DNA from 2 places in the Pseudodesulfovibrio aespoeensis Aspo-2 genome. Region 2 is predicted to be linked to the other one. Evidence: riboswitches for the same ligand, from Rfam matches in the RefSeq annotation. Region 2 holds a riboswitch; the other holds the start of a gene.
The links. Region 2 has a riboswitch for cobalamin ahead of DAES_RS11565 (sirohydrochlorin cobaltochelatase). Riboswitches for the same ligand answer to the same signal wherever they lie in the genome.

Region 1 (7,321 bases), 330 kb from region 2:
AGGGAATAATCGAAAGACGTTGAACCGCTTATGCGCAGCGTCCTTGACTTGATGTGCCCGGCGAAGGGCGGCAGCCGTCCGCCGTTCTTGCCGAAAACGACGAAGGAGGAGAGGATGAACCAGAAAATCTCCAGAACGCTGCGGGGGGCGAACAGCAAGATGTTTACCATGCCGTCGTTGCACGGAGGGTCCTTGAGCACGCGACGTGAAAGAAGGGAGTTTCTGCCCTGCTCAACCACCACGATGCCCAATGCGGCCGTGTCCAGCGACTTGTCTTCCTCGGTGGCCACGCTGATGGGCTTTAAACGTAGCCGCTTTCTGGTCTGCAAAAGTTGCCAGAGGACCAAGATGTTCCTGGACAAGTCGCTCGTCTCTCTTGCGCCAAGTCGAACGCTGAAAACCTCTCCGGCGACGACCAAGCTTTGAACCACGTGCTCGTTGCAGAAGAGAACATCCATTTTTTTACAGTCCCCCCCCGAAAGGATATCCTCCACGGCGTCCGCCAGAGTTCCTGCGACTCCGAAGTTGTCCCCGGAACGCTTCATATCGGGATGCGGCAATACTCCAATGATGAAGCGGTGGATGATCGCCCTTTGGATGAACTTTGCGACGTTCCGGTCGCCGAGATAGGTCACGACAAGGCTTTGGTCCGGAGGAAGATGCTCCTGCGTATCGCCAAAGAAAAAGATCTCGACAGGTCGCTCCTCGAAAAGGGGCGCTATGTCGCTTCTGACGAAATCAGCGTCCTGAACGTCGCACGCGATAAATATCGTGTCAGCTCCAGCCATATTGCCCTCATGTTTTCCGAATGAGCCCGCGAATTCACCCAGGCAGAGCGAGCACAAACGTTGTCCTGCCATTTTCAGAAAAAAAATCGAGAGTACCCATCAAGTACTTTTCCGTCAGGAGTTTTGCCACACAACACCCAAGCCCCCTTTCTTCCCCCTTGGTTGAAACATAGCGTTTAAATAACTGTAAGCGCAAATTTTTTGCCTTCTTCCAATCCTTGCCATCCTATTAACACGCCAACTCTTCAGCGACAATATACTGCGGCAACAAGTTTCTTCTTTCGTCATCCGACTTCGTGCCCGGTAGTCTTTCAAAGAGAAAATGCAGACACCGCAAAGGTTCCAGCCCATTAGCCTTCGCAGTCTTGACCAGACTGTACAAGGCCGCGCTTGCAGCAGCGCCTCTGGGCGAGTCGGAGAAAAGCCAGTTCTTCCGACCGACCGCCAAAGGACGGATGGCGTTCTCGGCCAAATTGTTATCCGGCAGCAAAATGCCATCTTCACGATACGTTTCAACTCGTTCCCACTGCCTCCAGGCTTAAGAGATGGCGCGACCAAGTAGGCTTTTTGCGGCTTGGTCTGTCCCCAGAAGCAAAGCCTTGATGGTGTCCATGATCTGACTGGACTGGCTCTGACGCATGGCCAGGATGCGATCCGCATCAAAGCCCGCTTGTCGAGCCTGCTTTTCCAGGCCGTAGAGTTGAGCAATGAGATCGATCACCTCCTGGGCGGTGCCGCGTTTCTTAGTCCCAGCCTTGAGCACGTCCATGAACTTACGCCGCACGTGCGCCAGACAGCCCATATGGATAATACCCTCTCGCTCCCCAAGAGCGTTATACCCCGCATACCCATCGGTTTGCAGGTAGCCAGAAAAGTCACGCACCAACTCCTCGGCAATCTTGCCGGAACGCGAGGGCGAATAGTGAAAGAGTACGCCGGGTTTTCCAGGAGGTCCGCCTCGGGCGAGCCACATATATGATTTGCTCGTGTTCTTCCGGCTAGGTTCTTTCAACACCTGCACCGTGGTCTCATCCAGGTTCAGGACCGGCCCAGACAGAATCTCTTCGTGTAGAAGCTCCATGATCGGCTCGCTAGCTTCGGCAGCCCGAAAAGCCCAGCCGCACATGGTGCTCCGGGATACATCCAGGCCCAGTCGTGTGAACATGCGCTCCTGACGATAGAACGGCAGTCCGTCAACAAACTTGGAAGCCAGGACATAGGCCAGGAGACCCGATGTGGCGATGCCCTTGGGAATGATCTGCGGCGGCACAGGATGCTCCTCCTTGAAATGAAGGGCATCATGGCATCGATGGGGTGCTGCTGTAAGAAGGGGTTCATTGTGCGCTTACAACAAATTTGTTTGTGCATGTATCTTATACCTAACCTGAGCGATTTTCCAGCCTGACACAACATCAACGATGGCATATCGCTCAGGATTGTCAAAAATGGCATTCAAGGGATTATGAAGGTCTATTTGGCTCAGTTCGTCTGCCCTCAGTTAGAATTTACGTGTCACCCAAGTGTCATTCTCAAAGGCAACTATGTTTTTCATGGTGAATATGGCATTTCAACCCATTGAAATAACGCAGGTAAGCGATCTTCCGGTTGATTGGTTACGGCCTTTCACGCCGTTGATAAGGATTCAAAGCCGACTTCATCACGAGTCGAGGCATTTGGGAATATTCCAAAAAGCATAACATCTCTCCCTTGCTGAAGCCGGGTCAAAATGCTAGGTCATTCTTCATGCACAAAGGACACGCCAAAACAAAATAGACTAATAAAATCAAATCATTGCCGCTCTGCCGAAAAACTAGACGTTCGAGTCTTCTCTTCGGCACCAGAATGATCAAGGGTTGCGGCTAACAGGCCGCAACCCTTTTTCTTTTTTATCCGGCAACTTGCACGATTGTCTTCTTTCGGCGTGATTTGACCCCTCTGGGTCAAAGTGGTGGGTCAAAGCACCCGGAATCGTCTGTCGCCGGAGGCCAGTTTTGACATCTGTCAAGGGTTCGCAAAGGTTCTTGAGCCTTTCCCCTCCGCTTTCCAGAATGCAGTGAATGAAGTGTGCAGTCGGGCGTCGATGCCGGGCCGGGCGGTTCATGAACAAGCCGGGCCGGGCGCACAGCCCCCACCCTGCCAGGGGATGAGGGCTTGTGCAGTCAGCCGGGGTTGTCGATCACTCTGCCCGTGTTCCCTCCAGGTGCTCGGCGCGCAATTGTTTGGCCGCCGTGACCATGTTGCGCAGCGAGGCGAGGGTTTCCGGCCAGGCCCGTGTCTTCAGACCGCAGTCCGGGTTGACCCAGAGGCGGTCTGCCGGGACAACGCGCAACGCCTTGCGCAGGAGTTGGAGAATCTCCTCGGCATCGGGTATGCGCGGGCTGTGGATGTCGTAGATGCCCGGTCCAATCCGGGCCGGGAACCGGCTGGCGTCGAACGCATCAAGCAGGCGCATGCCGCTCCGGCTCGCCTCGATGCTGACGACATCGGCATCCATCCTGGCTATCCACTCCACAATGGTGTTGAACTCGCTGTAGCACATGTGCGAGTGGATCTGCGTTGCGTCGTCCACCCCGGACGAGGCGAGGCGGAAGCAGTCCACCGCCCACCGGAGGTACTGCCCGCGCTCGGATTCGCGCAGGGGCATGCCCTCGCGCAGGGCGGCCTCGTCGATCTGGATGATGCTGATTCCGGCGGCTTCGAGGTCGCGGACCTCGTCGCGCACGGCCAGCGCGATCTGGCGGCAGACCTCGCTCCTTGGAATGTCGTCGCGGACAAAGCTCCAGCAGAGGATGGTCACGGGTCCGGTCAGCATCCCTTTCATGGGGCGGTCGGTCAGGCTCTGGGCGTAGACGGCCCAGTCCACCGTCATCGGCCCTGGCCGGGACACGTCGCCGAAGATGACCGGCGGCTTGACGCAGCGGCTGCCATAACTCTGGACCCACCCATTGCTGGTGAAGCAGAAGCCGTCGAGCTGTTGGCCGAAATACTCCACCATGTCGTTTCGTTCGGGTTCGCCGTGGACCAGGACATCGAGGTCCAGCCGCTCCTGGCGGCCCACGGTCTCCTTTATCTGTCGGCGCATCGCCTCTTGGTAGCTGGCGTCGGAGAGTTCTCCCCGCTTGTGCGCCAGCCGGGCCTGCCTGATTTCGGCGGTCTGGGGATACGAGCCGATGGTCGTGGTCGGGAAGAGGGGCAGCCCCATCCGCGCCTGCTGGGCCGTGGCCCGCGCAACGGCGGGCGAGGTGCGGGTGAGCATGGATTCGTCAATGGCCAACAAGCGTTGCGCCACAGCGGGATTGTGCACCAGGGCACTTCCGTTTCGTGCGGCCAGAACGGCTCGGTTCTCGGCGAACAGGGCTGGCGCGGCGGCGCTCCCATGCCCTTTCAGGGCAGCCACTTCGGCGCATTTCTGGACGGCAAAGGCCATCCATTGCTTGAGGGACGGATCCAGTGCGTTCTCGCTCTCGACATCCATGGGCGCATGGAGCAGCGAACAGCTGGAGGCGACCATCACCCGGTCCTCACCCAGAGCGGCGCAGGCAATGTCCACGAGCCTCGCCGACGCGTCGAGGTCTGTCCGCCAGATGTTGCGGCCATTCACCAGCCCGAGGGAAAGGTGCATGCTCTGCGGCATGACGGCAAGGGTTTCTTGGAGCTGGGCGCGTCCCCGGACGAGGTCCAGGTGCAGGGCGTCCACGGGCAGCGAGACAGCCAGGCCAAGGTTTTCCCGCAACTCCCCGAAGTAGGTCGCGAGCAGGATTTGCGAGGGGCCGCACGCCTTGGCGAGCTGCGCATAGGCATGGCGGGCGGCTTCTGCGGCCTGTGGGGGCAGGTCGAGGCACAGGGCGGGCTCGTCCAGCTGCACCCACCGGGCCTGGCCGGCCAGTTCACCGAGGATGTCGCAATAGGCCCTGGTCAATGCCTCCATATGGTCCCAGCGGCTGACGCCGCCAACCTCTCTGGCAAGGAGCAGGAAGGTGAGGGGGCCCACCAGGATCGGTCTCGGGTTGTAGCCAAGGCCAACGGCCCGATGAATGTCCCGGGCAAGCTGGCCGGACGTTCCGGTGAAGGTTGTATCCGGCCCTATCTCCGGGACAATGTAGTGGTAGTTCGAGTCGAACCATTTGGTCATGGTCATGGCAGGGACATTGGCGTCCGCGTCGCCGCGGGCCATGCGGAAATACGTGTCAAGACCGCTGCCGCCGCCGTGTCCCAGGAACCGCTCCGGGACGGCCCCGACCATGATGGCCGTGTCCAGCACATGGTCATACAGGGAATGATCCCCGACGCAGACCGAGTCCAGCCCGGCCTGGGCCTGGATCGCCCAGTGCCTTTCCTTCAGTTCCCACGCCACAGACAGAAGCCCGCTCTCGTCAAGCCTGCCCTGCCAGAAATCCTCCAAAGCCCATTTGAGTTCGCGGCCTGTTCCCATTCTGGGAAAACCAAGTACGTGCGCGTTCATGTCCACTCCATTTTACAAGGTGTCAGACAAGGAGTTTCCAGCCAGCTCCGGGCGGGTCAACGTCCGAAGCAGATGGTCCGCGACCGCAAACGGGCGCGGGCCGGAACACATCCAGGCAAGACGTCTTCTGGCTCCCGGCCCCATGCATGCCCGCACCCTTCCCCTGACGGGTGGATGCGGGCGGGTTTTGCCGGTTACAGCGGCGCGTCCGCAACGGTTTTTCACCGTTTTCCGTTTCTTGCCATATGCATATATCAAGATTAACAGATATACAGCTTCCGCGCTCTTGGCAAACGGAAATGTGGCGGGTGTCCCGACCACAGCTCCAACTTCCTGTCCACGGACTTCATCATGTAGCGGGGGGGGCGAACCTACCGGATGGCGTTGAGGACCACCGAGAGGCTCTTGAACCAGAAATCCACCTCGTCTCCCGGTTGCAGGGCCATGTCCCGTGCGCTCTGGCCGGAAACCAGGGCGCAGACTTCGGTCCCTTCTTCGAGGCGTCCGGTGATCTCCGCGATCACGGGCGAATCGAGCACGCGCAGGACTGTCCCTGGCAGGCGGTTTCGGGCGCTCCCTGACACCGTCTGTCCGGCGCGCATGACATTGACCAGCGGGGCCTTGACCGTGGCCACGATGGGAGTGCCGACCTCAAGGCGCATGGCGCGCATGCTGTCGGCGGTGATCACGGCGTGGATGGTGACGCCGGATCGGCTCTGCATGCTTACCTCGGCCATCACGGTATCGGCCAGCAGGGCTGTCACATGCCCGATGAAGGAGTTGCGGGCGCTGCTGCGCGTGCGCATGTCGGTCTGGGCGAGCCGGACGATGGCGGTCACATCCTCCTGGGTGAACTGTTGCAGGCCCGATGCGAAATCCAGCGACGACTGGCCGAGCACGGGCTTGATCACGGCCAGCGGCACGCCGCCGCGCAGCATCTCCACCACGCGGGAGTTGCGCAGCACGCGCGGGTTGGCCAGCTCCCTGGGCAGCCCGCATTCCTTGCCGCGTTCATAGCAGATCCGCCGCAGATATCCTGCATCAAGGTGAAAGAACTGCCCCCTGAGGCCGCAGGCCATGGGGCTTTCCAGTACCCGCTCCAACTCGGCGCAGAAATTCTCGGGCAGCGGCACCTCTCGCGTGCTTTCCTTCAGGCCGAGATGCACCACGCCGCGTTGCATGTCGAAGGCGGTGCGGTCATCAAGGGCCAGCACCTCGCCCAGCCGCGCCCCCGTGTGCCGGAGCAGGAGAAAAGTCAGCCCGACCCGCTCTCGCGCCCGGACGCTGTCGGGCCGTCTGGCGCTGCTTCGCCATATGGCGAAGGCGTCGGTGAGTTTTTGGAGCTGCTGCGCGTCGAGGTGATGCACGTCGTCGGCAACGCTGAACAGCTCGCGCTGGCAGTGGCGGGGGACCATTCTGGATTTTGGCATGGCGTGTCCGGGTATGGTCACGCTTTTTCCCAATTGCGTGACACGGTTGCGTTGTGTGTCGATACGTTCATATATGAGGCCAAGGTTTGCACAGGTACCGGTCAAAGTAAAGAAACCCGCAACCCGCACCCGCAATCCGCAACCCGCAACCCGCACCCCCCCGAGGAAGGACCATGAAACGGATAGCCCCATTCCTGCTTGTTCTTGCCCTTGTCCTGCCGTCGAGCGCCCTGGCCGCAGACTTGCTCATAGCCCAGGCCGCCAACTTCACGTCGATCATGCAGGATGAGATCATCCCGGCCTTTGAGAAGGCCACGGGCCTGACCGTCCAGGCCACCTATGCCTCCACCGGCAAGCTGTACGGGCAGATCGTCAACGACGCCCCCTTTGACATGCTGCTGGCCGCCGACGAGAGCCGCCCGGACAAGCTCTATGCCGACGGCCTGGCCCAAAAACCCTTTGTCTACGCCCAGGGGCAGGTGGTGTTCTGGTCGCTCGACACGAAGCTGTGCGCACAGGGATGGAAGGCTGCGTTGCAGGACCCGGCGGTGAAGAAGATCGCCATCGCCAACACGGAGACCGCGCCCTACGGCACCTCGGCCATGAAGGCCCTGCAGGCCGCCGGGATCTGGGACGCGGTG
Region 2 (7,321 bases):
CGCCCGCGCCCTTGAGCACGGCCACGCATTCGATGCCTGCCTCTTCGAGCCGGGATTTCCAGCTGGCCTCGCCCTCGCCCACCATGTCGCGCGCCGCGTGCCAGCCCGCGCCAAAGAGGAACGGGAGCAGATAGGCCCGTTTCACGCCGCTTTCCGTGAACCGCTCGATGATGGCGTCGATGCCCGGTTCGGCCTCCATGGCCCCCATGTGCACGGCGCTGTCGCGGGCCTGGAAGGCCTGATGCAGACAGTCGTAATAGACATTGCCGTCGTGCTTGGTGCCGTGGCCCATGAAGAGCACGGCGTCGTGTTCATCGCGCCCGCCCATGGTCTCGGCCAGGGTCTCGGCCAGGATGGCGTCCACCACCCTGTCCACTCCGGCCTCGCCAGCCACCAGGGGGAATCCCACCTCGACCCGGCTGAATCCGCCATTTTTGAGGACCAGATCGTTGGCCAGTTCGAGCAGCCCGTGGAACTCGGCACCGGGGATGAGGTGCAGTGACTGGACGACCACGTGGGTGACGCCCTCGCCCAGCAGTCGGCTCAGGGCGTCGGGCACGGACTCCACGGCCTCGCCCGCTTCTGCCATGTGGCCCCGGATGGTGCGCGAGGTGTAGGCCAGGCACACGGGCGTGTCCGGGTGCGCCCGGCGCACGCGCTGTGTGATGTGGGCCAGGGAGGCCACGGAGTTTTCGTGGCGGGAGCCGAAGGCGGCGAGGACAATGGCTTTCTTCATGTTCCGGTGCTCTTATTTCCCGGTGTTTTTCTTGACCAGCGCCAGCGAGAAATAGTGCGGCGTGGCGGGCGCATCCTTGATGTCCATGAGGATGGATTCTCCCTCCATGCCCAGGCGCGACACGAGCACGGTCTTGTCCGACAGCCTGAGCCGCTCCAGCGTGGACCGGATCTCCTCGAAGTTTTTGTAGGCCTTGAGGATAACAGCGTTGTCGGCCACGTCAAGCTGGGCTTCGAGCCGGTCCGGGTCGGACACGCCCGAGGTGATCAGCAGCGATTCCTTGGATTCGCACAGGACCAGCCCGATCCTGGCCGCAGCCGCGTGGAACGAGGTGATGCCCGGAATGGCCTGAAGCCGGATGGCCGGGTCGATGGCCAGCAGGGTGCGCTGGAGGTAGCCGTATGTGGAGTACGTCAGGGGGTCGCCCAGGGTCAGGAAGGCGGCGTCGAGCCCCTGGTCCAGGACAGCGGCCACGGCCTTGGCGTTGGCCTGCCAGGCCGCGTTGAGTTCAGCCTCGTCCTTGGTCATGGGAAAGCCGAGGTTCTCCACGCGCACGCCCTGCTTGAGGTGGGGGCGGGCGATGTCGTAGGCCGTGGAGTAGTCGTTCTTGGTGGAGGCTGCGGCAAAGATCACGTCCACCCGGCCCAGGGCCTTGATGGCCTTGAGGGTGAGCAGTTCCGGATCTCCGGGGCCGACTCCGATGCCGTAGAGGGTGCCTTTATCTGTCATGCGTTGTGTTCTCCCGCCGACTCGCAACCGTGCCGGGGTCTGTGTTGTGCCGGGTCGCTAGTCGCCGGTGGTGGGGTGGAGCAGTTGGTACACGGTCTCAATGCCTGCGAGCAGGCGCATGGTGGGCCGCGAGACCAGCCGCTCGTCCACCAGGAAGATGTTGCGGTCGCGCACCGCCTTGATGCGTGAGGCCGCCGGGCCAGTGGCTATTTCCATGATGGTCACCGTGTTCATCACGCCATACTGGGTCAGGTACACGTCGATGGCCGGGGCCTTGGCCAACATGCGCTCCAGGCCGTAGTCAGCGATGTTGGTGTCATGGCGTGGCCGGGCGTCGTCGGCCACATTGCGTCCGCCTGCGGTCTCCAGCACGAAGATGGGCATGGAGCCAGGGGAGAAGGTGGCGACCTTGCGGTGGATGGACTCGAAAAAGACGCCGGGCCGCCGCTGCTGGGGGATGCTCTCCAGCCGCTGGCGGGCGAGGCTCAGGCCGTCCTTGAACTCGCCGATCATGCTCTCGGCCTGCACTTCCCTGTCGGTCAGGATGCCGAGTGTGCGCCAGTAATCGTACATCTCCGGGATGGTGCCGGGCTGCAGGGCGGCCACGGCGACGCCGTGACGCTCAAGGGCGGTCCACAGGCCGGGATGGGCGGTCTGCTGCATGGGCCGGATGAGCACGAGGTCGGGCTTGGCGGCCAGAAATTTCTCCACGCCGTCGCGGGCGTTGAAGGTCGGCCTTTCCAGGGCGGTGGACGGGAAGTCCTCGTTTTCGGTGACGCCGATGATGGCCTCGTCCAGGCCGAGCTTGAAGAGGTTTTCGGTGTGGGCCGCATAGAGCGAGATGATGCGGGTGAACGGCCCGCGCACCGGGATGGTGCGGCCCGTGTCGTCCCTGACGGTCTGGGCGCGGGCCGGGCCGGGGGCCGACAGGAGCAGGGCGGCGCACAGGGTCAGGGCCAGGGCGGCGAAAGAACGGGAGCAGGGAGAGCGTGTCATGCGTGGTCCTTGGGATCGTAGGCAATGGTCATGGGGCCGGAGCCGCTGCGGCTGACAAGGGCGCGGACGCCGAACACGGCCCGGATGGTTTCGGGGGTGAGAGTGGCATCCGGGCTGCCCTGCGTGTGGACCGCGCCGTGGGCGAGCATGACGATGCGGTCGCAGCAGGTGGCGGCCAGATTGAGGTCGTGGAGCACGGCGACCACCGTGCGCCCATCCTGGCGGGCCAGCCGGCCAAGTTCGGCCATGACGGCCAGCCCGTGCCGGATGTCCATACTCGAAGTGGGCTCGTCCAGCAAGAGGCCCGGCGTGGCCTGGGCCAGGGCCCTGGCCACCACGGTGCGCTGGCGTTCGCCGCCCGAAAGCTCGGCCAGGGTGCGGCTGGCCAGATGGGCCACGTCCGTGGCCTCCATGGCCGAAGAGACAGCGGCCATGTCCGCGTCCGAGGGGCGCGAGAACCGGGGGATGTGCGGGTGGCGGCCCATGAGCACGGTCGCGCGCACCGTGAAGGGAAAGTTGCAGTCAAACCCCTGCGGCACCAAGGCGGTCAGCCGGGCCATGGCCGCCGGGCGTACCTCGGACACCGGCGCGCCGTTGATCAGCACGCTGCCAGAAGAGGGCGATTTGAATCCGGCCAGGAGGTCGAGCAGGGTGGATTTGCCGCTGCCGTTGGGACCGACCACGGCGTGGAACAACCCTGGCCCAAACTCAAGGTCGAGCCCGCGCAGGACCGGCGTGGGGCCATGGGCGAAGCCGAGGGCGCGCGCGGTGTAGGTGACGGCCTCAGTCATGCCGCCTCCCGGCGCGGGTGCGGCTGAACAGCCAGCAGAAGACCGGCCCGCCGATCAGGGCCGTGAGCACCCCGATGGGCACCTCGTGGGGCAGGACCGCCCGGGTCAGGGTGTCCGCGGCCAGCAGGAGCATGCCTCCGCACAGCCCGGAGGCGGGCAGCAGCCAGCGGTTGTCCGGCCCGGTCACCAGCCGCATCAGATGCGGCACCACCAGCCCGACAAAGCCGATGACCCCCGACACCGAGACGCAGACCGCGCTCATGAGCGAGGCCGTGAGCAGCAGGACGAGGCGAACCCGGCCCGTGTTCACGCCCAGGCTCCTGGCCTGGAGCGCGCCCAGGCTCATGATGTTCAGGTCGCGGGCCAGGAGGAGGCAGACGGCGAAGCCGGGCAGGCAGACCGCGCCGGTGAGCAGGGCGTCGCCCCAGGTGCGCGAGACAAAGCTGCCCATGAGCCAGAAAACGATGACCGCCACGCGCTCGTCGGCCAGATACTTGATGAAGCTCAAGCCCGCCGAGAGGATGGCCGAGACGATGACCCCGGAGAGGATCAGGTTGACCGGCGAGAGCTCGCCGTCGCGCCCGGCCATGGCGATGACCGCCAGCAGGGTCAGGCAGGCGCCGATGAACGCCGTCAGGATCAGGGTGGCCGGGCCGAGGAAGGTCAGCCCCAGGAGCAGGGCCAGGGCCGCGCCAAAGGCTGCGCCCGACGACACTCCCAGGGTGAAGGGATCGGCCAGCGGGTTGAGCAGCAGCCCCTGGAAGACCGCGCCCGCCACGGCCAGGGCCGCGCCCACGAAGATCGAGGTCAGGATGCGCGGCAGCCGCACCTCAAGGACCACGCCCGCTGTGAGCGGGTCCAGGGAATCCGCCGCCCCCCGCAGCCAGCCCCAGACAATGGCGAGCACCTCGCCCGGAGTGATGGCGATGAACCCCATGCCCGTGGCCGCGACCGCAAGGACGCACAGCCCTGCCGCGAGCAGCAGGAGCGTCAGTCCGGTCCGGGCCTTTTGGCGCGGGTATGGGCGGGGGGCGGTGGTCATGGTCGTCTAGCGGAGCAGTCCGGACTGGCTCATGGCGTCCTTGAGATGGTCCACATAGAGGTCGGCCCAGGCGTCGTTAGCGCCCAGGCCCGTCAGGTCGGTGGTGACCTGGTACCCGGCCTTGGTCAGGATGATCTTCCAGGCGTCGTCCTCGTCGCCCGCCATGTCGTTGGAGGCGTGGTCGCCCGCCACCACCATGAGCGGCTTGAGCAGGACTTTTTTCACCTTGGCCGCCTTGAGTCCGGCCAGGATGTCGTCAAAGGCGGGATAGCCCTCCACGCAGGCCGCGAACACGGGCACATCGTAGGCCTCGTTCATCTGTTTCTGCAATTCCGCGTAAATGCCGGTGGAGAAGAAGTCGTTGCCGTGGCCCATGTAGATCAGGGCGGCGCGCATGGTCTTGGCCCGGTCCACGTCCGCCTTGAGGGCCTTGACCCCGGCGGCGATGTCGTCGGTGTAGGGGTAGGCGTCGCCGGGCATGCCCAGCGCCGGACGGCCCAGGCGGAGGGCGGCAAAGGGGGCGGACTTGGCCTTGACCGTGCGTATGGAGTCGAGCGCGATCATGAGCCCTTTGAGGTCCTCGAACTCCTCGCCCGCAAAGACATGCAGCGACTGGACCGTGATGTCGCGGAAGCCCTCGTTTTGCAGGTCGGCGATGGTGGCCAGGGGCGTTTTCACGGACAACACTTCTGCGGGCACGCCGGGGTTGTCCTTGATCCAGGCCGCATCGTCGCGCCGCTCGTGCCAGATGGAGCGGATGGTGCTTGAGGTGAAGGCGAGGCGCACCGGGATGCCGGGGTTGGCCAGCTCCACCCGCGTCCTGATGTTCAGGATGGAGCCGAGGGCCTCGGGGTAGGAGGTGCCGAAGGCGGCTAGGACAATGGCCTGCCTGACCGGGCCGCTGTGGCCGTGTCCGGCCCGGGCGGGCAGAGAGAACAGGCAGACAAAGGCAAGGGAGAGTGCGTAGGTCAGGATGCAGGCAGGAATGTGGAAATGGGAACGAGTCATGATTCCTCCTCGTCGGGAGGGGCTGGTTGGCGGGAAAAGAAAACGCCCCTTCCCCGCATGCGGCAGCGAGGAAGGGGAACCGTATTTTTCCCTTCAAATACCTATGGATGGCAAGCCCTCGTGCCATCGGAGGCAGACCGTGGAAACGGGCTCAGGCAGGTCTTCCGGCTGGCTCCTCCCGTCTTCGCCTTCCCGGGCCTTCCCAGTGGCATGAATGAAGACGGTTCATGAGAGCGTCACGGCGGCGGGTCCGCTCCCGATTTGCACGGGATTCCCTTTTCAATCCTTGGTGGACACCTGAGACTGGCTAACTATGCCCACAGGGGTGGCCAAGTCAAGATGTTCGCGCCATGGCGCGCCGTTCCTGGAAGTATTGCAGGATTTCCTCGGTGTCGATGACCAGGGCGTCGGATTCGCCCATCATGCCGTAGCCGAGGATGGGCACATGGAAGATTTCCTCGACCGGCACGGTGAAGCCGGTGATGACCACCTGTTGCTGCCTGAGGACTTCGTCCACCAGGATGGCGGCCTTGTAGTCGCCCACCCGGACCACGATGGCCTGGGCCATCTCGATGTCGGTCACCTCCGGGGTGAGCCCCAGCAGGTCGGCCAGCCGCAGCAGCGAGTGGACCTCGCCGCGCACGTCCACGGTTTCGCGCCCGTCGGGTAGCTCCACCACGTCGTGGATCTTGGGCATGTATATCTCGACCACGTCGCGGCTGGGGACGATGAAGGTGTCGCCGCCCACCTTGCAGACCAGGGCTTCCACGATGCCCTCGTTGGCCGAGCGGTCCAGGGGGATGGAGATGGTGAAGGCCGCGCCCTTGCCCAGCGTGCTCTCGATGGCGATGTCGCCGTCAAGGGTGTTGCGGATGGAGTTGACCACCGCGTCCATGCCCACGCCGCGCCCGGAGACATCGGTGATAGTCTCGGCTGTGGAGAAGCCCGATTGGAGCACGAACTGGAGGATTTCCGCTGTCTCGTAGTGCTTGTCCGGGTCGGCAAGTCCTTTTTCCAGGGCCTTGTTCAGGATGCGGTCCGGGTCCAGTCCGCGTCCGTCGTCGCGCACCTGGATAAAGGCGGTGTCGCCCTTGCGCCAGGCCGCGAGGATGACGTTGCCGGTCTCGTCCTTGCCTGCCTGCTTGCGGCCCTCGGTGGTCTCCAGGCCATGGTCCACCGCATTGCGCAGCAGGTGCACCAGGGGCTCGTTGAGACTCTCGACAATGGTCTTGTCCAGGGCCAGGTCATCGCCCTGCACGGTGAATTCGAGTCTTTTGCCGATCTTCTGGCTCAGGCTCCTGACCAGCCGGTGCATGGGCATGAAAATCTGTTTCAGGGGCACCAGTCGGATGGCGTCCACCTCTTTTTGCAAGCGGCTGATGACGTTGTCGAGCTCGCGCAGCGACGCGGCCATCTGGGCGAGATTGCGCGCCCCGCCCTGGGCGATGACCGCGTAGGTGACCATGAGCTTGCCCACCAGCTCGATGACCCGGTCCAGCCGGTCCGTGGGCACGCGGATGGACGAGATGGCCTGGGTTGCGGGTGTGCCGCCCTTGGTCTTGGGGTCGCATTTGACGTCCGGTTCGGACTCCTGCTCCGGGTCGGCTTGCTCCCCTGTCTCCTGGGCATCGAGGTCGCACTTTGGCTCCCCTTCGGCCATGGCTGCGGGGTCCATGAAGGCCCTGGCCGCCTCGGCCTCGTCCTCGAAGTCCGGCCTGGCTATGGCCTTGCTCCTGGGTGCGTTCCTGCCAAGGGATGTTGCGTCGGTGTGGAGCAGGCCGCCCACGGCGAAGAGGAACCGCTTTTGCGCCTCGCACACGCCGAGCATGGCCGTGACGATATCATCGTTGACCGGGGTGATGCCGTCGGTCAGCATGTCGAGAATGGTGATGACGCTCGCGCTGGAGAGCTTCATGTGGGACAGGCCGAGCGCATTGACCGCTTCTCCGGCACCGGAGCCGGAGCTGGCCACGTCGAGAATCTGTTTCTCGATGTCTTCTATGCACTTGCTGATGCTGT

Region 1: it holds a riboswitch for cobalamin, as region 2 does, so the genes downstream of both, metE (5-methyltetrahydropteroyltriglutamate--homocysteine S-methyltransferase) here and DAES_RS11565 (sirohydrochlorin cobaltochelatase) in region 2, are expected to answer to the same signal.

What each region holds. Positions count from the first base shown of each region.
Region 1 covers NC_014844.1:2,828,640-2,835,960, reverse strand. Annotated here, with positions in the region: gene DAES_RS13195 (TIGR00341 family protein) at 1-788, opposite strand, end outside; gene DAES_RS17990 (transposase domain-containing protein) at 1,018-1,170, opposite strand; partial or broken gene tnpC (IS66 family transposase) at 1,195-2,061, opposite strand; gene metE (5-methyltetrahydropteroyltriglutamate--homocysteine S-methyltransferase) at 2,965-5,250, opposite strand; cobalamin riboswitch at 5,353-5,519, opposite strand; gene DAES_RS13180 (TOBE domain-containing protein) at 5,622-6,680, opposite strand; gene modA (molybdate ABC transporter substrate-binding protein) at 6,854-7,321, shown strand, end outside.
Region 2 covers NC_014844.1:2,495,003-2,502,323, reverse strand. Annotated here, with positions in the region: gene DAES_RS11590 (sirohydrochlorin cobaltochelatase) at 1-736, opposite strand, end outside; gene cobI (precorrin-2 C(20)-methyltransferase) at 749-1,465, opposite strand; gene DAES_RS11580 (ABC transporter substrate-binding protein) at 1,523-2,461, opposite strand; gene DAES_RS11575 (ABC transporter ATP-binding protein) at 2,458-3,252, opposite strand; gene DAES_RS11570 (FecCD family ABC transporter permease) at 3,245-4,294, opposite strand; gene DAES_RS11565 (sirohydrochlorin cobaltochelatase) at 4,301-5,302, opposite strand; cobalamin riboswitch at 5,440-5,618, opposite strand; gene DAES_RS11560 (chemotaxis protein CheA) at 5,637-7,321, opposite strand, start outside.